Linked DNA regions of Chryseolinea soli. The protein of the gene in region 1 interacts with the protein of each later gene in a pairwise test. Links are inferred from orthologs where the notes say so. Each region holds a gene or a part of one and is shown in the gene's direction. Other genes may lie near its edges. The genes, in order: ftsA and D4L85_RS09835.

Region 1 (15,202 bases):
CTCAGCGTCGATCCGGGACATCACCATCAAGATGGTGAACGTGAACGAAAATCACTTCCTGGATGAGTCCGACATCGTGAACCTCATGCAATTGAACAAGGAGACCTTGAAAGGCGCTACGCTGGACCGTGTCAACCTGAAAGACGTGGAGAAGAAGATCAAGAGCGAACCTTTTATCAAGGATGCGCAGTTGTATAGCGACCTGAAAGGAAATCTCGTGGTCAAGACCGAGCTTCGCCGCCCCATTGCACGACTGGTTCGCAACGATGGCCCCGACGGCTACATCGCCGAGGATGGAACCGTAATGCCGGTGTCGGATAAGTTTACAGCCCGGGTGGTTCTGATGAGTGGATCGTATGTGAACCAACTCCTCAAACAAAACAACGTGAACGACACCGAAGACGGCAAGAACCTGATCGCCCTCCTGAACGTCATCCGCGAGGATGATTTTTGGGCCGCGCAGATCGCACAGCTCGACGTCGATAGCAAAGCGCGCATCACCTTGTTTCCCCAGGTGGGCGACGAGAAGATCGAATTCGGGAAACCGGAAAACATAGAAGCCAAGTTTAAAAAGCTGATGATCTTCTACAAAGAAATTCTCCCGCGGATGGGATGGAACAAGTATGGAAGGGTCAATCTGGAATACGAAGGACAGATTGTTGCAGAGTAAAAAGACAACGAAGCGTGACAAAATAAAAGCATTACAACAACCACTATAAAAGATCTATCATCATGGAACACGAAAAAATTGTAGTCGGGCTCGACATAGGCACAACAAAGATCTGTGCCATTGTAGGACGCAAGAATGAATTCGGCAAGCTAGAGGTGCTGGGTATGGGCAAGGCCGAGTCAGAGGGCGTAGTGAAAGGCATCGTTTTCAATATTGACAAGACCGTGTACGCCATCGAGAAAGCTATACGCGAAGCCGGCGACCAGGCGGGCATCGACATTGGTGTGGTGAACGTGGGCATTGCCGGTCAGCATATAAAAAGCTTTATCCAGCACGGTGGCATCACCCGCTCTTCCAAGGAAGACGAGATCACCATCGACGACGTGGAGCGCCTCACACAAGACATGTATCGCATGGTAGTGCCGCCCGGTAGCCAGATCATTCACGTGATGCCGCAAGATTATATGGTGGACTACGAAGAAGGTATCAAGGAACCTGTGGGCATGTCGGGTGTGCGCCTGGAAGCCGACTTCCATGTCATCACCGCCCAAACCAACGCCATCAACAACATCAATAAGTGCATCCGCCGGGGCAGCCTGGAGATCGCCGATCTTATTCTTGAGCCCCTTGCGTCCAGCCTGGCCGTGTTGAGCGACGAAGAGAAAGAAGCCGGCGTTTGCCTCATCGACATTGGCGGTGGCACGACAGACATCGCGATCTTCTACGACAACATCATCCGTCACACGGCGGTCATTCCGTTCGGAGGAAATATTGTGACCAACGACATCAAGCAGGGCTTGATGGTGTTGCCACAACAGGCCGAACAACTGAAGACGCGTTTTGGCAAGGCCATCGCCGAAGAGGCCAGCCCGAACGAGATCGTATCCATCCCGGGCATCCGCAACCGCGCGGCGAAGGAGATCTCGGTGAAGAACCTGTCGAATATCATCCAGGCCCGGATGGAAGAAGTGATCGAGATGGCGCACGCAGAGATCATCAGCTCCGGTTTTGAGAATCGCCTGGCCGGCGGCATCGTGATCACCGGCGGCGGGGCACAGTTGAGCAACCTAAAGCAGCTTGTTGAATACATGACCGGTATGGACACCCGTATCGGTTACCCGAACGAACACCTGGGCAAGAGCAAGATCGAATCGGTGAAAAGTCCGATGTATGCTACTGCCGTTGGCCTGGTGCTATCGGGTTTCCGCTCTCTGGACGAAAGAGAGGACCGTTACAAGGAGGCGCGCGAAGTGGTGAAAGCCATTAAAGTGAAGAAGCAGCCGGTAACAGCATCCAAGAATTTCTTCAACGACATCCTGAACAAAACCAAGAGTCTGTTGATCGATGACCTGGATGGAAAGAACGAATATTGAGTATTTCGGAACAGTGAGCGCGGGCGTTCGTGTAGCGTTGGCCACCCTGATCCCAAACCAAAAAAGACAACCACTAAAAAAAATCTAATCATGTTTGAAGCAGGATCATACAAATTTGAGATCCCCAAAGCCAACAACCGGTCCATCATCAAGGTGATCGGCGTAGGCGGTGGAGGGAGCAATGCGGTGAACCACATGTATAAGCAAGGCATTAAAGATGTCGAGTTCATCGTTTGTAATACCGACAACCAGGCGCTGATGAGCAGCCCTGTGCCGAGTAAACTTCAGATCGGCACCAACCTCACCGAAGGTTTGGGGTGTGGCGCCAACCCTGAAGTGGGCAAGAACGCGGCGCTGGAAAGCAAAGAGCAGATCCGCGAAATGCTCATGGGCACCAAGATGGTGTTTGTCACCGCCGGCATGGGCGGTGGCACGGGTACCGGCGCAGCTCCGGTGATCGCCAAGATTGCCAAAGACATGGACATCCTCACCGTAGGCATCGTCACCGCGCCGTTCTCTTTCGAAGGAAAGAAGAAGATGGCCGCTGCCGACCTGGGGCTCGATGCGCTGCGTCAAAACTGCGACACCGTGCTGGTGATCCTCAACGACAAACTGCGCGAGATCTTTGGAAACCTTTCCATCGGCCAGGCCTTTGCCCAAGCCGATAACGTGTTGACCACGGCCGCCAAAGGCATCGCCGAGATCATCACCCTGGCGGGCTACGTCAACGTCGACTTCCAGGATGTGCGCACCGTCATGCTGAACGCCGGCGCTGCCGTCATGGGCTCAGCCGAAACCCGCGGCGATAAACGCGCACCCAAAGCCGCCGAAGGCGCCCTCGCTTCACCGCTGCTCGACAGTCGCGACATCATGGGAGCGAAACGCATCTTGTTGTCCATCATCTCGGGTGTAGAAGCCGAATTGCAGATGGACGAGCTGACGGAGATCACCGAATACATCCAGGATCAGGCCGGCGAAGAAGCCGAAATGATCTTTGGCCACGGTGTAGATCCGGACCTCGGCGACCGCATCCGCGTCACCGTGATCGCGACAGGCTTTGCGACCGAAACAAGCCACTTGCCGGCGAAGAAAGAAGAAAAGAAAGTTCACAACCTCGATCGTTCCCAAGGCTGGCTGTTCTCGCCGGATCATTCCGTAACCGAAAACAACGACATGGGCTCGCGCCGGACACCCGAAATAAAAACGAGCGCATCCGAGGAAGAACCTGTTGAACGCGAACAAGTGTTCACCGGTCCTTTCAATCGCGTCGAACCCGTCCAACCCGAAAACACCGACGACGACGGCGAAGAAAGCCTCTTCAAAGACGACGACTTCGACGACGTCACCCCACGCTATGGCGACCAGGTGATCAACGACGAGGGTATGATGGAACTGCGCTCCACCAAACAACGCCTGCAACAGCAGGCAAAAGAGCGCCAGGAAAAAATGAAGCAGGCCCGCAAGCAAGAGATGACCAAAGAAGAATTCAACGAAAAATGGTCACTCCCGGCTTACTTGCGCCGCGGCGTGAAAATGCAGGACGTGCCCCATTCGGCCGAACCCTTCATCTCCAAATACAACTTGAACGACGACAACAATCTGTTGGGCAACAATAAATTTTTGCACGACAACGTAGACTAGACTAACTTAATAGAAAACAATAAAACACAGAGAAAGACATGCAAGACATGGCATTTCCGGCACGACAGGTGATTTACTCCATTCGTAGTGGTTGTTGGTGGTAAATATTTTTTGCCGGTGCCGGAGTGCCAATTTTTAATCGGTTGATGCGCCATTTTTTATTTGCAATTTTTGGTTTAAGCAAAGGGCGCAGTAGTTATGTAAAATGCCGGACGTGGATAACGTCCGGCGTTTGTTTTTTTGCGGGATGATGTGACGGGAAACGTTTACAAAACGATTTGAATAGTCTATTCGGGAAGTGCCCGGTTTGGCAGCATCGGCCAGTGGTTGAGGGAGATAATCTTATTCTATTCCCACCTCTTCCCCTCCCGCTTTCTCAGCATTAAATTCCCTTTTTATGACCGCATGGAGCATGAGTCCGATGACAAAACCGCTTGCCAGTCCACCGACGTGTGCAGCATTATCGGTTCCTCCCGCCAACCCCATAAGTAAGTTGTACCCTACGAAAATGAGTGTGCTCAAAAGGAATGCCTTTCCAAATTCCGATGGAAACGCCTTTGTCAGAATAAAGGCAAGGAACACACCATAGAGTCCGAATATTGCGCCCGATGCTCCAACACTTATCGTGGCGCTATACCACAAGATGCTGGCAACACTGGCGAGTAGTCCTGTCAGCAAGTAGAGGATCAGGAACTTGCTTTTGCCAAGCCAAGGTTCTAAAAAGATGCCCACGAAGAGTAGTCCGTACATGTTTGCCAGAACATGCATGAGTCCGCCGTGCAAAAAGGTGCTGGTAAGAAGTCGCCACCATTCGCCACTTTTGGTTAGTGGCCCATAATTAGCCCCCCAATTCAATAGATCTTGTCCCTTGAATGAAATAAATCCATGGCCGGAAAGGGCCATGAAGAGGTAGATCGCGAGATTGGCATAGATTAGGATGGGCGTAATAAAATATCCATCTCTTGGTTTTAAAAACTCGATGAAGTCTTTCATCTCTTCCTGGGCCACCTTGTCGGGTTTTCCCTCCATAATTCTGTTCAAATGGGTCTCATCTATTTTCGGGATCAACAACATGAGGAGCCAAATGGAGAGGCCAACCAAAGAGGAACCTAATATCCACGATAGCTTATGGCCGTTCCTTGCATTATAAGGTTCAGTTACCGGTACGAGAATCGTTTCATCGCCCTTAACAAGAGAGTTCTTCCGGGCGGCCTCGACCAATCCTTCCTTCTTATCGGAGTTTCTGATTCTATCCAGGTAGACAAACTTTGAAACGTCCTTGCTATCGAAGTCACGCTGGCTGCCGGCTACAAAGTCCTGGTACTTTTTCTCCTTCTCGGATGCCTCTAATCTATTGCTTATCGTTTCGCGGTATTCTATTCCTAACCAAGCTGGGGTTTCTGATTTTGTTGTATCGGCTGCACTGGAAAAGATGGGTAGCGCAATATAAAGATGCATATTCAGGTGTTCGTTATGCTTGCCGGAAACGTCAAAGTCAGGATGAACACCGATGGCTTTTTTGTCGATGTAATACTTTTTTAACGTGTAGAATTTCGTTGCCTCGGTAGCCCTTATCTCGTCAATTGAATTTAATTCAGTAAGTTGTCCGGAGGCGGTGACGACATATTCCTGGGCGATTATCAGGGGAATAGTGAGTACAATCCACAGGATGAAGCTATAGAAGTCTCGCCAGTTGCCACGTTTCGCCTCCAGGGCTAGTATTTTAAGCTTGGGCCTTACTAGGACCCAGGCGGCCAATCCCGTCAGTACGAGCGGAATGCCGAAGTTTGTGACGATGTCTTTTAACGCAAACAGATCGAGCTTTATGAACAGAATCCAATGTAAAAATGTGTAGCCGATGAGTAGTCCGATGAAGGTGAGTAGCGTCGGAATGAAAATAATTCTGATTTTGTCTTTCATAACGTTGGCCTGTATCAGTTAAGGTTAATGGCTGCCAAACAATTTTTATGTCTTCCTCCTGTGGACACGAGCTGCCAATTCGGTTGCGTTTACCCAATATCCGCGAAATTTAGTGTATCTCAAAAGTTGGATATTTTTTTTCCAAGCCACGGCTTGGGCGGGTGTACGCATGGCGACGTTGTCACTCCAATAGTACTTTGAATGTACCGCCCATTGCCCCCAACGCCACCGCAACAGGCCCAAAATCCTGGCCTCAAACTTGTAATTCTACCGGTAACACCAATGTTCAAAGTTATGAAACGGTCGTTGCCCTATGTTGCTGTGTTTGCCTTGTTCAGCCTTTTCGCTTGTGATGTTTACACCGTGGAGCCTCGCTACGACGTGCGCGATAATCTGACCGGCAATTACGAGATGGAAGAATATAGCGACATGTATAACGATCTCTCTTACTATCAGATCTATATCCGGAAGTCTGCCTATGCAGGGGAGATTTATATCGATAACTTTTATGCATCCGATGTTTTGGTACATGCCTCGGTATCCTACGACCGCGTCATCATCCCTTATCAGGAAGTGAACGGCTACGCCATAGAAGGCACGGGTACCGTTTACGGGAGCACGCTTTCCCTGACCTATAGCGTCAAGGACCTCTACAATCACGCCCCTGCCGACTTTTGTAAATCTACCGCCAACCGGTATTGAGGCGTTGATTTATTCAACGGGATAGCCGTTCTTTCAGGATTGATTTAGCATGAAGCCATTCCTGTACGAACTCGCGGAAACCCTCTATAAGAACTACCGTCCCTTGGATGCGTTGACGGTGATTTTTCCAAACCGCCGGGCCGTGCTGTATTTTCGCAAACACCTGAGCGTGTTCCTGGAACGGCCCACGTTTGCGCCCAGGCTCATCACCATCGAAGACTTTATTGCCGACCTCACGGAGCTGAAAGTTCCGGACAAGCTCGAGCTGATCCATCGCCTGTTCAAGACGCATTTTGAGTTGCTGAAAAAATCGCCGGAGACCGCCAGCGAACCCTTCGACAAATTCTATTTCTGGGGCGACATGCTGCTGCGCGATTTCGACGAGGTCGACAAATACCTCGTCAACCCAGGCCAACTGTTTCAGGACCTGAGTCACCAAAAAGAACTCGATTCCAGCTTCGACTATCTCACCGACGAACAACGCGAATTCCTAAAGACCTTCTGGGGTAGCTTTGAAGAACACTTAACGGGAAACAAGCGAAAGTTCCTGACCGTATGGAATCAACTTTTCTCCCTGTACACCCGCTTCGGTCAGGCCTTGTTGGCCGAGGGCCTCGCCTATGAGGGCATGTTGCATCGCCACGTAGCCGAAAATCTATCCGAAGGCATGGCGCAACGCGTGAAGGGAAAGTCGTTGGTGTTTGCGGGCTTCAACGCACTCACCAAAGCCGAAGAAAAGATCATGTCCTTTTTTGTGGACCGCGGCATGGCCAACATCTATTGGGACTTGGATGAGTATTACGTCAACAACAACACCCAGGAAGCCGGCAAGTTTTTCCGTGAATACCAGCAACACCCCGTGTTGGGAAAGACCTTTTCAAAAGATATACCGTCGCATTTCACAGCCGTGTTGCAGTCGGGTAAGGATGCCGGACAGCCGAAATCCATCCGTGTCTTTGGTGCCGCGCAGCCGGTGGGGCAGGCCAAGGTGATGGCGCAGGTCTTGCGTGAGCAGCTAGCAGCGGGCATCGACCCGGAGGACACGCTCATCGTGCTGCCCGACGAAAAGCTCCTGCTGCCCGTATTGCATGGCCTTTCGGCCGATGTGGAAAAGCTCAACATCACCATGGGTTTTCCCGTGAGCAGCACACCGCTGTACAACCTGGTGGAATTGTTGATCGAGATGCAGATCGGCGCCCGTCACGACCAATTCAATCACCGCCAGGTGCTGGCCTTGCTGGGCCATCCCTACGTGGTCGCAGCCGATGCTGCCGTGGCCAATGCAAAGCGCAAGGAGATCCTGAGCAACAACTGGGTGCACGTTCACCGGAACTTCCTGGCGTCTGCCGTACCCCTTCATCGCCTGATCTTCACCATGGCCGATGCGAACATCATCGGCTATCTCCAGGACATCGTCATGGAAATCGGACGCATGACCGGCATCACGACCTTCGACAAGGAATATGCGTTTCACTTCGTGAAGCTGTTGAACCGGATGGAAGATGTCATGGGCAATGACATGGAAGAAGAACATTCCCCCTCAACTTCTGAGGAAGAAGCTCCGGCGCGAACCCGCACCAAGTCTGTCGTGCTGAAATCTTTTTTGCGTCTTTTTCGTCAACTCATCCAGGCCTACAAGATACCCTTCACAGGCGAGCCTTTGAAAGGCTTGCAGGTCATGGGCGTATTGGAAACGCGTAACCTGGATTATAAAAACGTGTTCATCCTCTCGCTCAACGAGGGGGCTTTCCCTTCGTCGGCCGGCAAAGGATCCTACATTCCGTTCAACATCCGCAGAGCCTATAGTCTGCCCACCGTCGAGCACCAGGATGCCATGTATGCGTATCTTTTTTATCGCGTCCTGCAACGGGCAGAGAACGTCTTCCTGTTCTACAATGCCGAAACCGATGTGCTGGGGCAAGGCGAAATGAGCCGCTACCTGCAACAACTGATGTACGAAAGCGGCCTGCACCTCGAAAAGAAAATACTGCACAACCCCGTACAACCCACACCCATCACGCCCATCACCGTAGAAAAAAATGAAGACGTGATGCAAACCCTGGCGCGCCTGAGCGAAGGCAACAGCATGTTCCGCGGCCTGTCGCCTTCCGCCCTCAACACCTACATGGAGTGCCGCCTGCGCTTCTACTTCCGCCAGGTGGCGCGCATCCGAGAACCCGACGCCGTCGAAGAAGACCTGGATGCCCGCATCCTCGGTAACTTCCTGCACGACGTCATGGAACATTTCTACAAACGCCTCCGCGAACAAAAGAAAAGCAAGCATATCGAGGCTGCGGATTTTGATCACGCCGGTTTGCGCATCGATCAACTCATTGACGAAGTATTCATAAAGGCCTATGGACTGGAGCCCGGCAAGGCGGTCGTCTACGAAGGCCAACGTCTCGTGGTGCGCGAAGTGGTAAAACGCTTTGCCCACCGCATCATCGAAATGGACAAGGCCTATGCCCCGTTCACGATGGAAGCTGTGGAGCAGGAGGGCATGTTGTATCAAGTGCCCATTGGCAAACCTCCGGGCCATGTGTTGCTCAGCGGAAAGATCGACCGCGTAGATCGCAAAGACGATGTCTTGCGCGTGATCGACTATAAAACCGGTAAAGACAAATTGGATTTCGACAGCGTGGAGTCCCTGTTTGTTCGCGACGGCAAACGCAACAAGGCCGCTTTCCAAACTCTGCTCTACGCCCTGCTCTACCGCGCCAACGCAAGTCACCGCGGCACACGCATCGTCCCCGGCCTCATCAACCGGATGAACCTGTTCGATGATGATTTTAAATTTGGATTGAAAGTAGGGCGGGAGTATGTCACCGATGTCGACCCCTTGTTACCGGAATTTGAGCAGCGACTGAAAATAACATTGGAAGAGCTTTTCGATATTGAAACTCCCTTCGATCAGACCACGGATCCGGAGATTTGCCGGAATTGTCCGTATCAGGGGATTTGTTATCGGTGAGGGTATTGTCTTAACAATGTTTTGTGTGATGCGAAGCGTGTCGTTCTTAATAATGTTTCCGTGATGCGAATGTTGTTGGTGAAGAACACCAACAACGGCGGGTCGCCCATATTGGTGTTCTTCAGCAACATGAATTGGACACAAATCAATCCCTCATCAGCCGAATTTTGACATCCGGCGCATAGCTGCTTCGCACCATTAGACCTTCGTCTCCAAAAGTTTCTGAATCGCCATATATTCATCGCGCAACTTCGCCGCCTCCATGAACTCCAATTCCTTGGCAGCCTTCTCCATCGCCCTCCGCGTACGGTCCGCCATTTTTGTAAGCTCATCCTTGCTGAGATAAGCCACCACCGGATCAGCAGCCAACGTAGCCTCTTCGTCCTCCACATAATATTTGTGCGTCTTCTTGGAGTCGGCCACTTTGGTTTGGCCCAGGATGTTGCCCTTCGATTTCAGGACCGTGCGTGGCGTAATACCGTTTGCTGTGTTGTAATCCCGCTGGATCGTGCGACGGCGATTCGTTTCATCAATGGCCAGTTGCATAGATTCTGTGATGCTGTCGGCATACATGATCACGCGGCCTTGGTCATTGCGGGCGGCGCGGCCAATGGTCTGCACCAGCGAGCGTTGGTTTCGGAGGAAGCCTTCTTTGTCGGCATCCAGGATGGCGACGAGGGAGACTTCGGGCAGGTCAAGTCCTTCGCGCAGCAGGTTCACGCCCACGAGAACGTCGAAGACACCCAAACGCAATTCGCGCAAGATCTCTACGCGATCCAGGGTGGTCACTTCCGAGTGGATGTACCGGCATTTCACGCCCACCCGGTCCATGTACTTGGTCAACTCCTCGGCCATGCGTTTGGTGAGGGTGGTCACCAGCACGCGTTCGTGTTTCTTCACGCGCTCGTCGATCTCTTCCAACAGATCGTCGATCTGGTTTTTGCTGGGGCGCACATCGATCTCGGGGTCTAGCAAGCCAGTGGGGCGAATGATTTGCTCCACCACCACACCTTCCGATTTGCGCAGCTCGTATTCCGACGGCGTCGCGCTCACATAAACCGTCTGGTTGAGGAGTGTCTCAAATTCATTGAACGTGAGGGGCCGGTTGTCCAGTGCCGAGGGCAAGCGAAAACCATAGTCGACCAGGTTCACTTTGCGCGAGCGGTCGCCGCCCCACATGGCGCGGACCTGGGGCACCGTGACGTGACTTTCGTCGATCACCATCAGGAAATCGTCGGGGAAATAATCGATCAGGCAGAAGGGGCGATCGCCGGGTCGTCGCCGGTCGAAATAGCGGCTGTAGTTTTCGATGCCCGAACAGTATCCCAGCTCGCGCATCATCTCGATATCAAACTCCGTACGTTCTTTCAAGCGTTTTGCTTCCAGGTGGCGGCGATCGGCTTCAAACATATTCACTTGCGCCACCATGTCGTCCTGGATCTCGCGGATGGCTTGATGCAACGATTCCTTCCCCGTCACAAACAAGTTGGCCGGGAAGATGGTGACGATGGATTCGTCCGAGATCTTTTTGCCGCTCACGGGGTCGATGCGCTGAATGGATTCGATCTCATCGCCCCAGAAGTAAATGCGGATGGCATAGTCGGCATAGGCCAGAAATACGTCCACTGTATCGCCCTTCACCCGGAAGGTGCCGCGTTTAAATTCGACTTCGGTGCGGTTATACAAAATGTCCACCAGGGCAAACAAAAGCTTGTTGCGCACAATGGTCTCGCCGGTTTTTAGCTTGATCACGTTCTTGCCAAATTCTTCCGGGTTGCCGATACCATAGATACAGGATACGGAAGCTACGACGATCACATCGCGCCGGCCGGTCAATAGCGAAGAGGTTGCGCTGAGGCGGAGCTTTTCGATTTCTTCGTTGATGGAAAGATCTTTTTCAATATATAATCCGGAAGATGGAATGAAGGCCTCCGGCTGGTAGTAGTCGTAGTAGGAGATAAAATACTCCACGGCATTTTCGGGAAAGAACTGTTTGAACTCCCCGTACAACTGGGCGGCCAGCGTTTTGTTGTGACTGAGGATCAAGGTTGGGCGGTTGGTGCGGGCAATCACGTTGGCCATCGTAAACGTCTTGCCCGATCCGGTAACGCCCAGCAGGGTCTGGTGTTGCTCACCGGCCTCTACGCCCTTCGTTAGTTGTTCGATGGCCCGGGGTTGGTCGCCGGTCGGTTCGTATTCACTGCTGAGCTTGAAATCCATAGGCTGAAGATAATTTCGGGGATTGATGTTTGGGATAACTTCCTTAACGCATACGTCAACGTCAAGTTAGTGGTTCCGGTCAAACAATAAAAAAATCGCTTCCGTTGCCAGAAGCGATTTCATTTTTTTAACCGGGTAGGTGTCAGTTATTCCAGATCGTCCACGATTTTTCAGCTTGGACGTGCAGCATTTCCAGACCATTCTTGATGGTGGCGCCGCGCATCTCTGCTTTTTGCAAAAACATGGTGCGTGCTGGGTTATAGATCAGGTCGTATACGTAATGGTCGGGACCGATGTGCTCGTTGTCGATCGGCGGCATGGTCTCGGTGTTGGGGCTCATGCCCAGGGGCGTGGTGTTGATGATGAGCAGCGACTCGCTGATGAGTTTGGGGTTGGCTTCCAGGTCGGCGTAGGTGTAGTTTCCTTTTTTTGCTTCACGCGAAACCACCTTATAATCGATCTTCATTTTTTTCAGCGCCTCTTGAACCGCCTTCGAAGAGCCGCCAGTGCCCAGGATGAGGGCTTTAAATGTTTTTCCTTCGGGAAGCCATTTCACGATGGTTTCATAAAAGGCATCCGAATCCGTGTTAAAGCCTTTCAGCTTGCCGTCTTTGATCTTGATCACGTTCACTGCGCCGATCTTTTTAGCAAACCCGTCTACTTCGTCCAAGTACTTCAGCACCTGTTCTTTGTAGGGGATGGTCACGTTCAGGCCGGTGAGGCCTTTGGTTTCTTTTAACAATGCTTCAATATCCGTGATGTTGGAGAGGGGGAACAATTCGTAGTGATAGTCGCGAAGTCCTTCGCGGAAGAATTTTTCATCGAAATAAGCCTTTGAAAACGAGTGGCTAACGGTGGCACCGATTAGCCCGAATACTTTTTCCATGTTCAGAGTTTTGTTTTAAGTCTTGCTGAAATCTTTTCTACTAATACCATGATGAAAACGCCGATGGCCATCATCAAAATGGCCTGAAAAACCTGTGGGTCCTTGCCGGTAACTGCCACATAATGCCAGGGCAAAATGCTCTTATCCCACACGGGTACTTGCTGGCCTCTGTTGTTGGTCACAAATTCCATGACCTGGCGCCACGGCCACAACTTGTTGAGGGTGCCTAGCATCAACCCGGCCAGCAAAGCTACGGTTGCGCCATGATAGTTGTCTACTACCCACCCCAAAATTCTGGAAAACCCCAATAGTCCGGCAACGCATCCCAGGCTGAATACCAGCAACATAGGTAATTGGAAGTTGGTAATGGCGTTGATGATATACCGGTATTTCCCGATAATAAGCAGGATAAACCCCCCGGAAATTCCAGGCAACAACATGCCACAAGCGGCCACCATTCCTGCGAAAAAGGCGAGCCAGAGGGCGTCGGGGGTGTGAAACGCGGGTAAAATCGATAGGCCATAGGCGATGGCGGTGCCTGCTGCGAGCGCAATGACGATGCCGCCGTTCCATTTCTTTATCTCCCTGAGCATCAGGGTGACCGAAATGGCAATCAGGCCAAAAAAGAAGGCTGAAGTGGCCACAGGATGGCGCGTGGAAAGGTAGATCATGCCCTTGGCAGCCGTAAAGATGCTGGTGATGATGCCCAGAAAGATGGTCAATAAAAAATTGCCGTTGATTTTCTCCCAAAATCCCGCAAAATCGCGGTTTTTCAACATTTGAAGGGCTTTCCGGTCGATGGCCTGCAGCGAGGCGATAAGCTCGTTGTAGATGCCCGTGAGCAAGGCCGTGGTGCCGCCGGAAACGCCGGGTATAACGTCGGTGGCTCCCATACTTATGCCTTTCAAGTAAAGGAGGATATAGTCTTTGGGTCTTCTCAAATCGGTATGCTTAGTCTACCTCGAAGGGCGGCGCCGTGTTGGTGTTCTTCTTTTCTATACCGAGGAAGTGCAAGAAGGTGTCACCTCGTAGACCTAATCGTATGGTTTCCAGGGGAATAACTTCTTCTGGAGAGATATTGCCCAGGTTCACGTTGGCGCCCAGCAGTTTGATGAACCACACTTGTTGTGCCTTTTGGGGAGCTTCCCAAATGATCTTTTCAAAGGGGATTTTCGTGAGAATTTCTTGCACCAGACCGGAACGTACCTCTCCGGTGGACCGGAACAGGCCTACATTTCCGCCTTCGCGGGCTTCGCCGATCACTTTCCAGGCGCCGGCGTCTAACTCTTTCTGCATCAGCTCGATCCACATGTAGGGCGGGATGATCTTGTCCGCGTCCTTAGACCCCACTTCCGAAAGCACGGTTACCTGGTCGGCCAGCTTCGTGATGTAGTCGCATTTCTTGTCGTGGTCGATGTCCATCGAGCCATCCGACACTTCTGCGAACGACATCTCATATTTATCCAATAAACGACGGTAATCTTCGAATTGGTCGCGGATCACGAAGGCTTCGAAAAGCGTGCCTCCGAAATAGACCGGCAGACCGGCCTCTTTGTATACTTTCAGCTTATCCTTCAGGTTGGGCGTCACAAAGGAGGTGGCCCATCCCAACTTCACGATATCGATATGATCTGCACAAATACTGACAAAATCCTCCGTTTCGCGTATACTCAAGCCCTTATCCATGGCCATAGTAAAGCCATATTGCCTGGGCTTGGTCGTACGCTCAGGCAGGTTTTTAAGTTCGTAGTTCATTAGCTATTTTCTTTTCTAAACTGCTCGATGATCTTGTACAGCGCCTTTTGCGTCTCGATCTTAGGAAAGAAATCGAACAGGGCGGTATGTCCATCGAAGTCCAAAATTAAAGCATTTTCCAAATAATTAAAGGCTTCTTTAAAGCGACCAGCTTCGATGAGGTATACCGTCATGCGGTAGAAAAATTCGGCATCATCCGGAATTTCGTCAAATCCCGTCAATAAGGTCTCTATAGCCTTGTCGTGATCGCCTTGTTCGTAGTAGATAAACGACCAATTCAGCCATATTTCCTTGTCGCCGGGTTCCAGTTTCGAGGCCTCTTCATAAGCGTCGATGCTGGACACGGTGTTGCCCACTTTGAACTCGGCATGGGCCACCGACTTCCAATATTCCGGATTTTCAGTGTTGATTTTCAGGGCTTTATTATAGAAATGAAGGGCCTGATACCATTTTTCCTGTTTTTCCAGGCAAGCGCCCGCCCCAAACCAAGCTTCGTCGTAGAGCGAGTCGAGTTTGGTGGCTTTCTGGAAATATTTCAGCCCGAGCTCGTATTGCTCCAGGCTTTCATAAGCGGCTCCCAGGCAGCAATACACTTCCGGGCTGGGGCCTTCGATCTCCACGGTCTTGCGGAAGGCATCCAACGCTTTGGTGTACTCGCTCATGTTCATGTAGGTGTTGCCCGTGTTGAAATAAGCGGAGGCAAACGACTCGTCGATGGTGATCGCGTAATCGTAGGCGTTGAGCGCTTCCTGGTATTTCTCGAGCTTGTTGTATACAATGCCGAGGTTATACCACGCCGCGGTGGAGTAGGGATCTTCGTCGATGAATTTCTGATAATACTCGATGCTGCCTTCCAGTTGCCCGGTCACGTCCAGACAGAAAGCAAGTTCATACAACGAGCCGTCGTGATTGATGTTGATCTCGATGGATTTCTTGTAGGCCTCGATGGCCTTCTCATAGTCTTCCATGCTCTGATGTGCCAACCCGATGCTGTAGTATACTTCATCTTTGTCGTCGGCCAGCAACAAGGCTTGCTCGTAGTTCTCGATGGCCTCGGCGTGGTT
Region 2 (15,146 bases), 2.0 Mb from region 1 along the record:
GTGGGGATCGAGCTTGTTCAGCATATGCTGGATGGCGTCGTCCACCAATTCGCTGGTGTTCACGGTGTCCACATAATCATTTTGTATCTGGGTGAGCACTTCGCGAAATTTCTGGACTTCGCTGCCCACGTCACTGGATCCCTTCGGTGTATTCAGGCGCGCTCCCACAAAAACGCCCGCCGCGAGGCCCAGGCACAGCACCAGGGGGAGCCTGATCTGATATTTTGAATTGCTATTCTCCGTCATCTCGTAAGTAAATAAAAAGTAATAACGAACCGCTAAATTAAATGTTGGCAGTCAAACTCGTATAGTCTGTGCACAAATTGTGCCTGGATGGGCTCCCAGGCCAGGGAGGGCTCCATCCTAATCCAAAAATGGGCCGTTTTAAATCTGTTTCTTCGGGGTCAAAAAGTCGCCAGAAACACGAATTTTCGTTTATCTTTACAAGAATCATGAGCAAGGTAGCCCTAAAAGATACGCGCATTTCGGAACTGGTGGACCGCAACTATGTCCATGCCTATGTGCTGTTTTATTTTGGTATCCGGTTCTATGAATATTCCGAGCTCACCCTGGACCAGGTGTGCCAACAACGCGGCCTGAAAGTGGACCAGGTGATCCGCGAAATGGAGGCGCCTTCGCATCTCCAGGAAGCCGACCTGCCGCTGGTTTCCTACCCCACCGACCTCATCATCGAATACCTGAAGCATTCGCATTTTTTATTCATCAAGCATAAACTTCCCTACATCGCGCGACTCGTGGAGAGCTTTAAAGCAAACCACGAAGATTTCCGGACGGTGGAACGCGACCTGAAAATTGTTTTCCCGCTGTTCGTCGAAGATTTTATCGCGCACATCTATGAAGAGGAGGACACGCTTTTCAGCTACATCCAGGCGCTGGAACGCGCAGCAAAAGGCCGCTACCTGCCCACGAAATTGTATTACCTGATGGAGAAAAATTCCGTCCAAAAATTCGCCATGGAACACGAAGCCCACGACGACGAAATGGAAGGCATCCGCAACATCACAAAAGATTATACCCTCACGCCCCAGGCGCCGTTGCACGTAAAAGTTTTATACAACGAATTGAAAGGCTTCGAAAAAAGCCTCATCACCCACGCCCGCATCGAAAACGAAATCCTCTTCCCCAAGGCCATGGCCCTGGAAAGCAAAGTGAAGACCACCTTCTTCGAAAAAGCCAAGCTGAATTAACGACACGTCAACAGTTTCACGTCCCGACAAAAAACGTCTCCCGCGAATTGCGGCAAAATATTCTGTGGCTCATCCGTAAAACAACTGCGGTAAAACTTTCGTCGAAAAACATATTGGCGCACGCATCTCCAACGTTGTAGTTCCGTTCCTTAACCTACTATGCGAAAGATCATTCTGAACCTGGCCGTCAGCCTCGACGGCTTTATTGCCGGCCCCAACGGCGAATACGACTGGTGCTTTGCCGACGCCGACTACGGCATGACCAACTTCCTCAACAGCATCGACGCCGTGGTCATGGGCGGCAAATCGTACCGGCTTCTTCTGCAGTATGGCGCACCCTATCCGGAATATACGAACTACGTTTTCACACGCACCGAAAAATCAACACCGTATGCAAACGTGGTGTTCACCCGTGACGACATTGCTGAGTTTGTTGAAGCACTGAAAGAAAAAGAAGGGAAGAGCATTTGGTTGTTTGGTGGCGCGGAAATCATCCATCCTTTGCTGGAGAATGATTTGGTGGACGAACTGATGCTGTCGGTGCACCCGGTGCTGTTAGGCGATGGGTTGCCTTTGTTCCGGAAGTTAAATGAGCGGAAGGCTTTTAAGTTGATGGATAGTATTACATATCCTTCGGGGCTGGTGCAGCTGTATTATAAGAAGTGACTCTCATGTCGCGGGCACGATTTTTTTTAAAGAACTACGCTTAGATTCAAGACATCCAGAGTTTCGAGTGCGGCTTCATGTAGAACAAGACCTGGCAAACACCGATAGGCCGCTGGTCCCATCAAATGCTGCCTGATCCAATTGTGCTGTCCACGGGGTTCCTTGAAATCGTGCGAAGCCAGAGGAGGGGCGTGCCTGCGGAACGACGTGCTTTTGCTGATCGGCCAGAAGCACTTCACAAGTTTTGTTGTAGCTTGCCACCTCAACACACTTCTCAATGGGCAGGGTTCTCGCAATCGACTATGGCACTAAGCGCACCGGCATTGCTGTGACGGATCCCTTGCGCATTATTGCCACGCCGCTGGAGACCGTTGCATCGGCAGGCCTGTTGACTTTTTTAGTTGACTACGCAAAAAAAGAAACCGTCGACGAGTTTGTCGTCGGCATGCCCAAGACCCTTTTGAACGAAGACTCGGCCATTGCGCCGCTGGTACGGAAATTTGTGGAGACGTTGAAAAAAACTTTCCCCGACAAGGCCGTCCACCTGGCCGACGAGCGTTTTACAAGCAGCATGGCCATGCGCGCCATGATCGACGGGGGGATGAAGAAAAAGGACCGCCAGCAAAAGGGCAACGTCGACAAGATCAGTGCCACCATCATCCTGCAATCCTTCCTGGAAGCAAAACGCTAGTCTCCTCCTCCGTTTCAGGCCCGGTCCCGGAAAAGATTTTGCTCCAAAAGTATCTTCGTGGGCGAGAAAGAATTAATTGTGTGTTATTACCTTTGCGCCATGATCTATCCTATTATCATGTACGGCGATCCAGTGCTGCGTCAGCGGGCGAGCAACCTGGAACACGGCACGGACGTGCACCAGTTGATTGAAGACATGTTTGAAACCATGCACAATGCCAGTGGCATCGGGCTGGCCGCGCCACAGATCGGAAAAAGTATCCGGCTGTTTGTGGTCGATGGCACCATCATAGACGACGAGCCGGCCATGGCCGACTTCAAAAAGGTTTTCATCAACCCGGTGATGGTGGAAGAAGCCGGCGAACCGTGGGAATATGAAGAAGGCTGTCTCAGCATTCCAAACATCCGCGAAAAAGTATCCCGCAAGGAAAACCTCATCATCAAATACTACGACGCCGACTGGGTGCTCCATGAAGAGCACTACGACGGCATGAAGGCCCGCATCATCCAGCACGAATACGACCACATCGAAGGAAAAATGTTCGTCGATTACCTGACACCATTAAAGAAGCGACTGCTGAAGGGAAAGCTGGCCGATATCTCCAAAGGCAAAGTGGACACAGAGTACCGGATCGCCGCGCCCTTGAAAAAATAATGCCGTGGCAACCTCTCCGCTGCCCATGAATATTCCCTCGCGCTTACCCGACGTTGGCACCTCCATCTTCACTGTCATGTCGAAGATGGCGCTGGACTACGGTGCCATCAACCTGTCGCAAGGCTTCCCCGATTTCAGCATCGACCGCACGATCATCGAGCTGGTGCATCGCTACATGGTGGAAGACCACAATCAATATGCCCCCATGCCCGGGGCCGTGGCGTTGCGCAACGCCATTGCCGGGGTGATCGGCCGCACGTATGGACGTACCGTTGATCCCGAAACCGAGATCACCGTTACGCCCGGCGCCACGGAAGCCATCTTCTCCATCATTGCCGCTTTCATCACCACGGGCGACGAAGTTTTGTTGTTCGATCCGTCGTATGATTCCTACAACCCGGCCGTCCGCTTGAACGGAGGCATCCCGGTGCACCTCCACATGCGCCAGCCCGACTTCTCCATCGATTGGGCCGAGGTACGGCAAAAGATCACGTCGCGCACCCGCATGATCATGATCAACACACCGCACAATCCCACCGGCGCGGTGTTGTCCGAGGCCGACCTGCGCGAGCTGGAGCGCATCGCCTTGCAACACCATCTGCTCGTGTTGAGCGATGAGGTTTATGAACGACTCATCTATGACGGCACGCCACACCAAAGTGTGTTGCGCTATCCCGGGCTGGCCGCACAAAGTCTCGCCGTGTTTTCGTTTGGCAAGACCTTCCACGCTACCGGCTGGAAAGTGGGCTATGCAGTGGGACCGGCGGCGCTCATGAAGGAGGTGCGCAAGGCTCATCAGTTTATTGCCTTTTCGGTGAACACCCCGGTGCAACTGGCGTTGGCGGAGTACCTGCAAACACCGGATCACTACGAACGACTGGGTGACTTCTATCAGCAAAAGCGCGATTTCTTCCTGGAACAAATCAAGGGTTCGTCCTTTGAGCCGCGACCCTGCAAAGGATCATATTTTCAATTGGTCTCCTACCGCGGCATCTCCTCACAGCCCGACGTGGCCATGGCCGAGGAGCTGACGCAGAAATTTAAGGTGGCGGCCATCCCGGTCTCCGTTTTCTACCAGGATAAGACCGACAACCGGCTGCTGCGTTTTTGTTTTGCTAAAAAGGAAGAGACGCTGGCTAAGGCCTGCGAAATTCTCCGGAAACTTTAGGCCGTCCCGGAAACGGAACCGATCTTCCAACAGCTCGGAGCATAAAAAAATAAAAAGGCCCGAAAACGTGGCTGTCCGCCGATTTTAAACGCTTTCTATGCGACGGCCAAAAAGCGCTTCGCATTTCCCGCGGCATTTGTTTTCTTTGCGGTCCGGATAATTTTACACCTGCCATGCACGACTTAAAAATCACCTTAATTCAGTCGGATATTCACTGGGAAGACGTCGACGCCAATTTGTCGTCGTTCGAGGAGAAGATCTGGCAGATCAGTGGCTCGACGGACGTGATCGTGCTCCCGGAAATGTTCACGACCGGATTCACGATGTCGGCACAGAAATATGCCGAACACATGAACATGCGCACCTTCAAATGGATGAAGCAGATGGCCGATCAAACCGGCGCGCTCATCCTGGGCAGCTATATTGTGACGGTCCACGACCGCTATTACAACCGTTTGCTGTGGATGGAGCCGGGCGGAAATTTTAAGACTTACGACAAGCGCCACCTTTTCCGGATGGCCAACGAACATAAAACCTATGCGCCCGGCGAGAGCCTCCTCATCGGCACCTGGCGCGGTTGGAGGATCTGCCCCCTGGTTTGCTACGACCTGCGCTTCCCGGTGTGGAGCCGCAACAAGTGGGACCTCACTTCGAAAAGGCTTTCCTATGATGCGGCCATCTACGTGGCCAACTGGCCCATTACCCGCATCGATGCTTGGGATACGCTCTTAAAAGCCCGCGCCATTGAAAACCTAAGCTACATCGTGGGCGTGAACCGCATCGGCCAGGACGGCCAGGGCATTGAATATAACGGCCACTCGTCGGTGATCGGTCCCAAAGGCGACACGATCTATACCAACGAAGGCATGGAAGCCATCCGCACAACCGAACTCAGCGCCAACGCACTCCAGGCGTTCCGCGACCGCTTCCCGGCGTTCATGGACGCCGATGATTTCACGATCGAGTTTGAGGAATACGAAGAGTCGGATTATCTCCCCGGATAATCTCCCGCGGGCTTGAGGGGAAGGACCGGAAATTTCTCGGGGCTGTTTTCTATTTCGTTGCGCAACGCCTACTTTTGCACCTCGATTTGTAAACGCTTTAATCTCATAAACTTCCATGTCCAGCCGCAAGATCACCCGCGCCCTCATTTCTGTTTTCTATAAAGACAATCTGGAACCCATCGTTCACACGCTGGCCAAGCAAGGCGTGGAGTTTGTGTCGACCGGGGGCACGCAGGAATTTATTGAGAAGCTCGGCTACCCGGTGGTGCCGGTGGAGAAACTCACGGGCTATCCCTCCATTTTTGGGGGTCGCGTGAAGACCCTACACCCCGCCGTTTTTGGAGGAATCCTTTACCGGCGTGAAGATTCGGGTGATCTGAAACAGGCCCAGGAATTCAACATTGCGCCCTTGGACCTTGTCATCGTGGACTTATATCCCTTTGAAGAAACGGTGGCCAAAGGGGGTAGTGAAGAAGATATTATTGAGAAGATCGATATCGGCGGCATTTCGCTGATCCGCGGCGCGGCCAAAAATTTCCAGGATGTGCTCATCGTCTCGTCGCGCAAGCACTACGGCGCCTTGCTGAATCTGCTGCAGTCAGGCAACGGCACGACCTCGCTGGCGGAGCGGAAAAAGTTTGCCGCCATGGCCTTCGACGTCACATCGCACTATGACACGGCCATCTTCAACTACTTCAACCAGGAATTCCAATTCCCCGGTTTCAAGAAGAGCATCCCCGACGGGCGCACCCTCCGCTACGGCGAGAACCCCCACCAGCGGGGGACCTTCTATGGTGATCTCGACGGTTTGTTCGAGCAATTGAATGGCAAAGAGCTCTCCTATAACAATCTTGTCGACGTAGACGCCGCCGTGAACCTGGTGAAGGAATTCGATGGCGAGACCGCGTTTGTCATCATCAAACACACCAATGCTTGTGGTGTGGCGGTAGCCCCCACGGTAAAGGAAGCCTATCTGAAAGCCTTCCAGGCCGACACCCTTTCTGCTTTTGGTGGTGTGCTGGCCACGAACAAGAAGATCGACCTGGCCTCCGCCGAGGAGATCAACAAACTTTTCTTCGAGATCCTCATCGCCCCGGCATACGACGAGGACGCCTTGGCCTTGTTGAAATCGAAAAAGAACCGGATGCTCCTGCTGCAAAAACAGTCGCTGAAGGAAACCATTCAATATAAGAGCATCCTCAACGGCGTGATCGAGCAAGACCTCGACCTAAAGACCGACGCCAAGGAAGATCTGAAGGTTGTGACGAAGCGTGTACCGAGCGCCCAGGAGGTAGACGCCCTGTTGTTTGCCAGCAAGATCTGCAAACACACCAAGTCCAACACGATCATCCTGGCAGTTGACGGACAACTTGTCGCCAGTGGCGTGGGGCAGACCTCGCGCGTGGACGCTTTGAAGCAAGCGATCGAGAAGGCGGCCGCGTTTGGCTTCGCGCTCAACGGTGCGGTGATGGCTTCGGATGCTTTCTTCCCTTTCCCGGATTGTGTGGAAATTGCTCAACAACATGGGATCAGGGCGGTCATTCAACCCGGGGGTTCGGTGAAGGATCAGGATTCTATTGCCTTTTGTGACCAACACGAAATGGCCATGGTCTTCACCGGCATCCGACACTTCAAACACTAATAATGTTGTAGTTGTTGATTACTTCTTCGAGTGTAAGTTCCGAGCGATAAATTATTTTTACTGGCGCTAAAAAACTTACATTTTTGAAGCGTAAATCTTTAATTTGGTAAATTAAATGCAATTTTGCGTTTTACCCTCCAGTATATCAGGCGTTCACTACTTTTAACAATAGGCAAAAGACATACATGGCATTTTTTGACTTCTTCACCAGCGATATTGCGATAGACCTGGGCACTGCAAACACCCTGATTATCTACAAAGATAAGATCGTAGTCGATGAGCCCTCCATCATCGCGCTCGACAAAGTGAATACGAAAGTTCTGGCCATCGGCCGGGAGGCTATGCAAATGCATGAAAAGACCCACGATCACATCAAGACCATCCGCCCCTTGAAAGAAGGCGTGATTGCCGACTTCCAGGCAGCCGAGATGATGATCCGCGGTCTCATCAAAATGATCGACACGGGCAAACGCCTGTTCCCACCGTCATACCGCATGGTGATCTGTATTCCCTCGGGCATCACCGAAGTGGAGAAGCGCGCCGTGCGCGACTCGGCCGAACATGCCGGCGCCAAGGAAGTATATATGATCTATGAACCCATTGCTGCCGCCATCGGCACGGGCATCGATATCGAGCAACCCATCGGCAATATGATCGTCGACATCGGTGGAGGAACTACCGACATCGCGGTGATCGCCCTTTCGGGGATCGTATGCGACCAGTCAATCCGCGTCGCCGGCGACACCTTCAACCGCGACATCCTGGACTATATGCGCCGCCAGCACAACCTGCTGATCGGCGAGCGCTCTGCCGAGAAAGTGAAGATCGAAGTAGGTTCGGCCTTGACGGAACTCGATGACGGCCCCCCGGACTACGAGATCCGCGGTCGCGATCTCATGACCGGTATCCCCAAGACCATCAAGATCAGCTATTCTGAAATTGCTTTCGCACTCGACAAATCCGTTTCCAAACTGGAGGAAGCCGTATTGAAAGCGTTGGAGACCTCACCCCCGGAATTGTCGGCCGACATCTACGAACGTGGCATCTACCTGACGGGTGGAGGAGCTTTGTTGCGCGGGCTCGACAAGCGCCTGGCCTTAAAGACCAAGTTGCCCATTCACGTGGCAGACGATCCGCTGCGTGCCGTGGTTCGCGGCACCGGCCAGACCTTGAAAAATATTCAACAATATCGTGCAGTATTGATGACGTAAGACATGGAGCGGCTCCTTCTGTTTGTTTATCAAAACCGCGCCTTTTTTTCCTTTCTAGCATTAGAGATTTTTTGCGCCTGGCTGATCGTGCAGAACAATCAGTACCAGGGCACCAAGTTCTTTAATTCCTCCAATGGGCTCGTCGCCACCATGAACAACTTCTCGCAAGGGGTGCGCGACTATTTCCAGCTTAGCGAAGTGAACCGGATGCTGGCCGAAGAAAACGCCGCCCTTAAAAAGCAGCTGGGCCGTCCCGGGCATCCCCTGGTCTATCCCCTGGATTCACTGACCATCCGCGACTCGGTGATGGTGAAACAATACGATTTCATCAGCGCCAAGGTGGTCAACAACCATGTTGACTTCTTTAAAAACTACATCACCATCGACAAGGGGAGAGACGCCGGCCTGGAAGCGGGCATGGGCGTGATCAGTCCTTTGGGCGTGGTGGGCAAAGTAAAAACCGTGTCCAGCCACTACAGCGTGGTCACCTCCATTTTGCACATCGACTGGATGGTGTCGGCGCTGCTGAAGCGCACCGGCGATTTCGGCACCGTGCAATGGCAAGGCAGCGATCCGGATCATATCATCCTAAAATACATTCCACCCCACGTCAAGCCCATCGTGGGCGATTCGGTGGTCACCTCCGGCTTCAATGCCATCTTCCCCGAAGGCGTCATGATCGGTGTGGTGGACGATGTGAAGCTTCGCAATGGAGCGCTTTTCTATGACCTGCAGGTGAAACTGAGCCAGGACTTCCGGAAGCTGTCTTTCGTGACCCTGGTCAAAAACAATCTGCAGCAAGAGCAGGATTCGGTGGAACAGGTTATTCTTAAACTGGAACGATGAGCAGGTTCAGCATCTTAAGCATCATATCCTTTTTCATTTACCTGTTCTACCAGGTATTGATCCTGCAAAACGTGGTGCTGTGGCACACCGCCTTTTGTTTTTTGTATGTGGCCTATCTGCTGGTGCTCCCCGTGGAAACCAACCCGCTCATCCTGATGGGCATCGGGTTTATGATGGGCTTCACGGTAGACCTCTTTTACGAGAGCATCGGGCAGCACGCATTCGCCTGCGTGCTCATTATGTACGTGCGCAACTATTGGCTCAATAATCTTACACCGCAAGGCGGTTACGACAGCGGTGCCGTACCTTCGCTGTCGTATGGCGCGCAATGGTTCGTGGTCTACATCACACCCATGCTGTTCCTGCACCACGTGGTGCTGTTCTATATAGAGGCCGGTGGCTTCGGTATGTTTTGGTTCACGCTGTGGAAAGCAATTACCAGCACTTTTTTTACTTTGTTTGTAATTTTAATTGCGCAGTTCTTGTTCCCCAGCGGAAGAGGTCGCTAAGCTTTGCGCGCGACATGTGTCCTTTGTATTTTTTTTACGCCCGGTAGAAGGATTTAAAATTTTGTCGAAAAATGAATGAAGGCAGGAAAGAAATAATTCAGATCGTCTTTGTGCTGGTGGCCCTCATCTTCCTGGTGAAACTTTTCTTTATCCAGGTGCTGGACGACCGCTATGCCCAGTTGGCTAACAGCAACGCCATCTTACGCCAGATCGACTATCCCGTGCGCGGCCTGATCCGCGACCGCCACGGCAAGCTCATTGTATATAACACACCCGAATTCGATCTCCAGATCATCCACCGCGAAGTGAAGAACCTGGACACCGCCCGTTTCCTCGATGTCTTTTCGCTCACCCGTGCAGAGCTGCTTCAAACCTTCAAAGAATTGAAGCTGAAAAAGGAATATTCCCCGGTAAAACCCACCATCTTCCTGACGAAACTTTCCGCACGCGACTTTGCCAAGATCGAAGACAACATCGACGAGTTTCCCGGCTTCTACATCCAGGCCCGTACCACGCGCGCCTATAACGCCCAGGCGGCGGCCAATGCCATTGGGTATGTGAGCGAGATCTCGAAAACAAAACTGGAAAAAGATAAAACCGGCATCTATAAACAAGGTGACTACATCGGCCAAAGCGGCATCGAGGCCTATTACGAGCAATACCTCCGCGGCACCCGCGGCGTGCGTTTCAAACTCCGGAACGTTGATGGCATCGAAAAAGGATCTTTCCGCGACGGCGAAATGGACACCTTGTCCACCCCAGGCCAGGACTTAACTACGACCCTCGACCTGGAGCTTCAGAAATACGGCGAATACCTCATGAAGGGGAAATCCGGAAGTATTATCGCCATCGAACCGAGCACGGGCGAGATTTTGTCCATGGTCTCCGGTCCATCCTATGATCCCACGCTGTTGACGGGAAAGAACTACAGCTCCAACTTCGTGCTCATCAGCAATGATACCATGAAGCCGCTGTTCAACCGGCCCCTCATGGCCCAGTACCGTCCCGGATCCATCTTCAAAATTGCGCAGGCCATGGTGGCCTTGCAGGAAGGGGTGATCACACCGGAGACGCGCATCCGCTGCGACCGTTCCATCATCGACTGCCACGGCCCACATACCAATGAGGACCTGCGCGGGGCCATCACCAACTCTTGTAACCCCTATTTCCGCGACGTGCTCCGCCGCATGCTGAACAAGGGCAAGTCCAACAATCCGTTCGACGACACGCGCATCGGTCTGGCCGAATGGGACAAGCACATCGGCAGTTTCGGTTTTGGAAAGCGCCTTGGCATTGATTTGCCAAACGAGAAAAACGGATTGGTACCCAGCCCGGCCTTCTACGACCGTGCCTATGGTGGGCGGCCCTGGAAATTTTCAAACATTTACTCCATCGCGATCGGTGAGGGCGAAAACCTCGTGGTGCCGCTACAGATGGCCAACTTTGCGGCCACAGTGGCCAACAAAGGATATTACATCACGCCACATCTCGTGAAGTCCATTGGCAATTCCGGCAAACCCTTGCCTGCGTATATAGAAAAGCACTACACTACCATCGATTCGATGTACTTCAGGGTAGCGGCCGACGCGATGCAGCGCGTGGTGGAAGAGGGAACGGGCCAGTACCGGGCCAAACTGAAAGATGTTATTGTGTGTGGCAAGACCGGAACCGTTCAGAACGATCCGAAGCCTGCGCACGCCGTGTTCATTGCCTTCGCTCCGAAAGAAAATCCGCGGATCGCCGTTTCTGTGTATGTTGAATCCGCCGGTCAGGGTGGACGTTCCGCGGCCTCTATCGCCAGTTTGATGATTGAGAAATACTTGTACGGCGCCACGCAGCGTCCGCAAATCGAGGAATATGTGTTGAAAGGAAAATTCCTGAACTGATGAGAAACAACAACGACATCATATCCGACAAGATGGATTGGGTGACCGTGGCGCTCTATTTCGCCATTGTCTTCCTGGGATGGATCAACATCTACGCGGTTACCTACGACCAGGCCAAGAGCATTTCGATCTTCAATGTCGATATCAACTCGGGGCGGCAACTTATTTTCATTGTTGGTTCTATTTTTATTATCCTGGCCATTCTCATCATCGACATGCGGTTTTACGAAACCTTCGCGTATGTCATCTATGGGGCGATCCTCTTCCTGTTGTTGCTGGTGCCGATCATCGGAAAAGAAGTGGGTGGTAACAAGGCTTGGTTGGGCATTGGATCGTTTGGTGTTCAACCTTCGGAGTTCGCCAAATTCGCCACGGCGCTGGCCGTGGCCAAGTATATCGGTTCCGTTGGGTTTAGGATGGACCAATTGCGCAACCAGATCATTCTCTTTGCCATGATCGGGGCATCGATGTTGCTCATCCTGTTGCAAAAGGATACGGGTACCGCACTGGTGTTCACCGTTTTCACGTTAGTCTTTTTCCGCGAAGGCATGTCGCCGATGCTAATCATTTGTGGCGTGGCTGCAGCAGCGATCTTTATCCTCACGCTGCTGGTCAAGTCATACTACCTGTTCGGCGCGATCGTTATTGCACTGCTCGTAGCCATTATCATGGGCAAGAAAAAGCCAAAGCGTATTGCCACACTCACGATCATAGCTTTCGCTTTGTGCGGGGTGATCAAGAGCGTGGATTACGTGGTGACGAACGTGTTGCGCCCCCACCAACAAAACCGGATCAAGGCACTCATCAATCCCGATGCCGACCCGCTTGGATTTGGATGGAACGTGACCCAGTCAAAGATCGCCATCGGCAGCGGCGGATTCCTGGGGAAAGGATTTTTGAAAGGCACACAAACCAAGTTCGACTTCGTGCCCGAGCAGAGCACCGACTTTATTTTCTGCACGATCGGCGAGGAGCACGGCTGGCTGGGAAGCCTCTTCATCATGGCCCTCTTCGTAGGGTTGCTGCTGAGGATTGTGTTTTTGGCGGAGCGACAGAAAAATCGCTTTGCGCGGGTGTATGGCTATTCGGTGGCGTGCATTTTCTTTTTCCACTTCGCCGTCAACATCGGGATGACCATCGGGTTGTTCCCTGTGATCGGGATTCCATTGCCGTTCTTTAGCTATGGCGGATCTTCGTTGTGGGGCTTTACGATCCTGTTGTTTATCCTGCTCAAGCTGGACATTCACCGGATGCAAGTATTGCAGCGGATCTAACGTTTCCTCTATCTATTTCTTTGTTTCGCTTTCGGCGGCCGCAGGTACCGGGATCATTTCACCGCGATGGTGTCGCGACCAGCGCACGATGAGTGGTACCAAAATTACTGTAGGGGAAAGCCAGGCGACGAGGGGCGGTGCGAACGTGTTGTTGTTCACCACAAGAAATGCTGTGAGTGCCGCGATGTAGCAGCCGATCATTCGTTGCAAATGCGCAACGAGCCAGAATCTTTTGCTGTCTATGGTATGCCGATAATAGCGCACATCTTTTTGTGCGAGCCTCAGACCAAAAAATCCAAAAACGAGGAAGACTACGCCAAACTGTTCTCCCTTCCATAACTGATACGCACCCAATCCCATAAATCCGAAACCGAAGACAATCATGCTCAGGGTAAGGATCCAGTCGATCACCGCCGGCTGTTGGCCTTCGCCAAGCTTTTTCAGATACAGGTAACGCTCACCCGTGCCGACCAGGTACAATGTGAACACGCCCACCATGAATAGGAAATAATTGGGATGCAGCGCCGATAACAACAGAGAAGATGCTCCCGCCGTGATCATGGCAAAAAGAAAGGCCTTGCCCACCCTGCGATGAAGCCTGTCGCCCTTGCTTTTGATGATGTTGATGGTGCCGGCGATCAATCCGATGGCGCCTCCGGAAATATGAAGGAACAGAACAATCTTGAAGAGTTTTTCCATCGGTTTAGGTTAGGTGATAAAATGAAAGATGCCGGGAAAGGACTTTGCGGGTGGTGTTTACAGGAATCGTCTTTCCACCAGCTCCATAAATTCATGAAACTCTTCGCTGTCGTGGTCCCAACCGGCGGCGTGTTCTTCTTCGATGTAGCGCATAGCCCCTTTGATGTTGTCGTACCGATCGAGTTGGTCGATGGCGCGGCTGAACAATTCGAAGTCACCGTGAAAGAGCACCTTGGTGAACATGAATTTTTGGTTGATGGTGAGGCTGTCTTTGATCTTCCCGATCTTTTGAAAATTGTCGATCACCGCCGCGCGGGGCTGTTGCTTGATGGATTCGTTCAGCGAGGGCTGGGGCACCGGGGGCTTTGGCTCGGGCGCTGGCTTGGGAGGCTGCGGCGCGGGTTTAGGAGGCTCGGGTGCAGGTGTTTCTTTTACCAGCGGCGTGATCAACGGCTGGCCTGGTTGCGGGCTGGCCGGAGGTGTGGGTCTGGGAGTCGTGGGCGGCGCCGTGAATTCGGGAGCCTGCATTTTGGACACATAAAATTTGTTTGCGTCCAGGGGCACCACAGCAGAGAATTTTTCCAGGTATTCCTCCACATCTTCCGGGTTGAAGTTCACTTCTTCCAGGATCTGGTCCAGGATGGCAAAGGCTTCGTTTCCGGAGATTTCCTTCACATCCCTTTCTTCCAGTTTTTGCAACATGCGCTCCAGCGGCGCCTTATTTATTTTCAGGTACTTGATCTCTTCACGAAAGGGCGCCACTTCCAGTTTATTGTTTTTTCCGGCCAAGACCATGGCAAAGAAATCGTAGGGATCGAACACGGCCAGCAGGGCCTGGCTCACGGCCTTTTTCAACAAGGGCGCAAAGTGGGCCTGGCCGATGGAAATGTTTTGCGACAACACCCGCATTAAATTCTCAAGCGAATCCTTCACTTCTTCGTTCTCATAGTCGAAGTAGGCGCTTTTCAGCTTCTTGGTCTCCTCCCGCCACGCCTTGAACAGCTCGCGCACGATAAAAAGATTTACCTGCTGTACGTTGCACAGCGACAGAATTTCCTGTCCCGTGATTTTTTCCTTCGAGGCAAAGAATCCCTTCAGCACTTTGTCGGCGTAGGCATCGCCATAGAGGGCGATGGCTTCCAGACTAATCTTTTCGTCCATGCGGTAATAGTCAGATTAATACTTTGGCTATAAAGTTAATGGATAATTCAGCAATGTGCACGTTCGGACCCTCCGGATCAACCCTGGTTTTTGCCGTTGAATTTTCCCTATTTCAATCTACCGAAAACGCCATGACCAAGCTCACGATCGAAAATCTTTTTCACCGCGAATTGGAGGTCCACGATCTCTCCAAAAGCCTGTTGCACCACCTGCACAGCCACGGGGTTGACTGGATGCACTCCTGCGGTGCCAAAGGCCGCTGCACCACCTGCAAAGCCATTGTCGTGAGCGGTCTGCAGCATCTTAACGCGCCCACGGCCCCGGAATTGCGATATCGCCAGGAGGGCCTGTTGCGGGAAAATGAACGGCTGGCGTGCCAGGCCACGCTACAGGATGATGTTTGCATCCGGGTGCCGGAATCGGGCAAGCTGCCCCACGTTCAGTACTCACCCTAAGTTCGCCCACGTTTCCGGTCAACCGCAGAAACTTTGCCCTTGCCTTCCACCCCACATCCGGCGACAACCTCT

What was found.
Region 2: the proteins of ftsA (region 1) and D4L85_RS09835 interact in binary tests that used the Escherichia coli proteins (3 or more experiments, as listed by UniProt). The link is inferred for Chryseolinea soli from one-to-one orthologs.

The regions. Positions count from the first base shown.
Region 1 is NZ_CP032382.1:296,854-312,055, reverse strand. Bases 77-2,887 are described here. They hold ftsA (cell division protein FtsA), read left to right. Parts: upstream 77-732; coding sequence 733-2,043; downstream 2,044-2,887. Other genes in these bases: ftsZ (cell division protein FtsZ), read left to right, coding at 2,134-2,887; D4L85_RS01085 (cell division protein FtsQ/DivIB), read left to right, coding at 77-670. In the rest of the region: more of D4L85_RS01085, read left to right, coding at 1-76; more of ftsZ, read left to right, coding at 2,888-3,684; D4L85_RS01070 (rhomboid family intramembrane serine protease), read right to left, coding at 4,027-5,604; D4L85_RS01065 (hypothetical protein), read left to right, coding at 5,899-6,306; D4L85_RS01060 (PD-(D/E)XK nuclease family protein), read left to right, coding at 6,356-9,277; excinuclease ABC subunit UvrB, read right to left, coding at 9,476-11,497; D4L85_RS01050 (shikimate dehydrogenase family protein), read right to left, coding at 11,640-12,383; D4L85_RS01045 (DUF368 domain-containing protein), read right to left, coding at 12,386-13,324; D4L85_RS01040 (phosphosulfolactate synthase), read right to left, coding at 13,335-14,138; D4L85_RS01035 (tetratricopeptide repeat protein), read right to left, coding at 14,138-15,202. UniProt on the Escherichia coli protein: Essential cell division protein that assists in the assembly of the Z ring. May serve as the principal membrane anchor for the Z ring.
Region 2 is NZ_CP032382.1:2,258,193-2,273,338, reverse strand. The notes cover bases 6,477-9,231. They hold D4L85_RS09835 (rod shape-determining protein), read left to right. Parts: upstream 6,477-7,218; coding sequence 7,219-8,244; downstream 8,245-9,231. Other genes in these bases: D4L85_RS09825 (Rod shape-determining protein MreD), read left to right, coding at 9,087-9,231; mreC (rod shape-determining protein MreC), read left to right, coding at 8,248-9,090; purH (bifunctional phosphoribosylaminoimidazolecarboxamide formyltransferase/IMP cyclohydrolase), read left to right, coding at 6,477-7,033. Outside these bases: D4L85_RS09875 (S41 family peptidase), read right to left, coding at 1-246; D4L85_RS09870 (hemerythrin domain-containing protein), read left to right, coding at 453-1,208; D4L85_RS09865 (dihydrofolate reductase family protein), read left to right, coding at 1,368-1,874; Holliday junction resolvase RuvX, read left to right, coding at 2,152-2,565; def (peptide deformylase), read left to right, coding at 2,665-3,219; D4L85_RS09850 (methionine aminotransferase), read left to right, coding at 3,224-4,387; D4L85_RS09845 (amidohydrolase), read left to right, coding at 4,561-5,391; more of purH, read left to right, coding at 5,507-6,476; more of D4L85_RS09825, read left to right, coding at 9,232-9,599; D4L85_RS09820 (penicillin-binding transpeptidase domain-containing protein), read left to right, coding at 9,671-11,485; rod shape-determining protein RodA, read left to right, coding at 11,485-12,759; D4L85_RS09810 (DUF2306 domain-containing protein), read right to left, coding at 12,772-13,458; D4L85_RS09805 (hypothetical protein), read right to left, coding at 13,516-14,619; D4L85_RS09800 (2Fe-2S iron-sulfur cluster-binding protein), read left to right, coding at 14,658-15,074. UniProt on the Escherichia coli protein: Forms membrane-associated dynamic filaments that are essential for cell shape determination. Acts by regulating cell wall synthesis and cell elongation, and thus cell shape.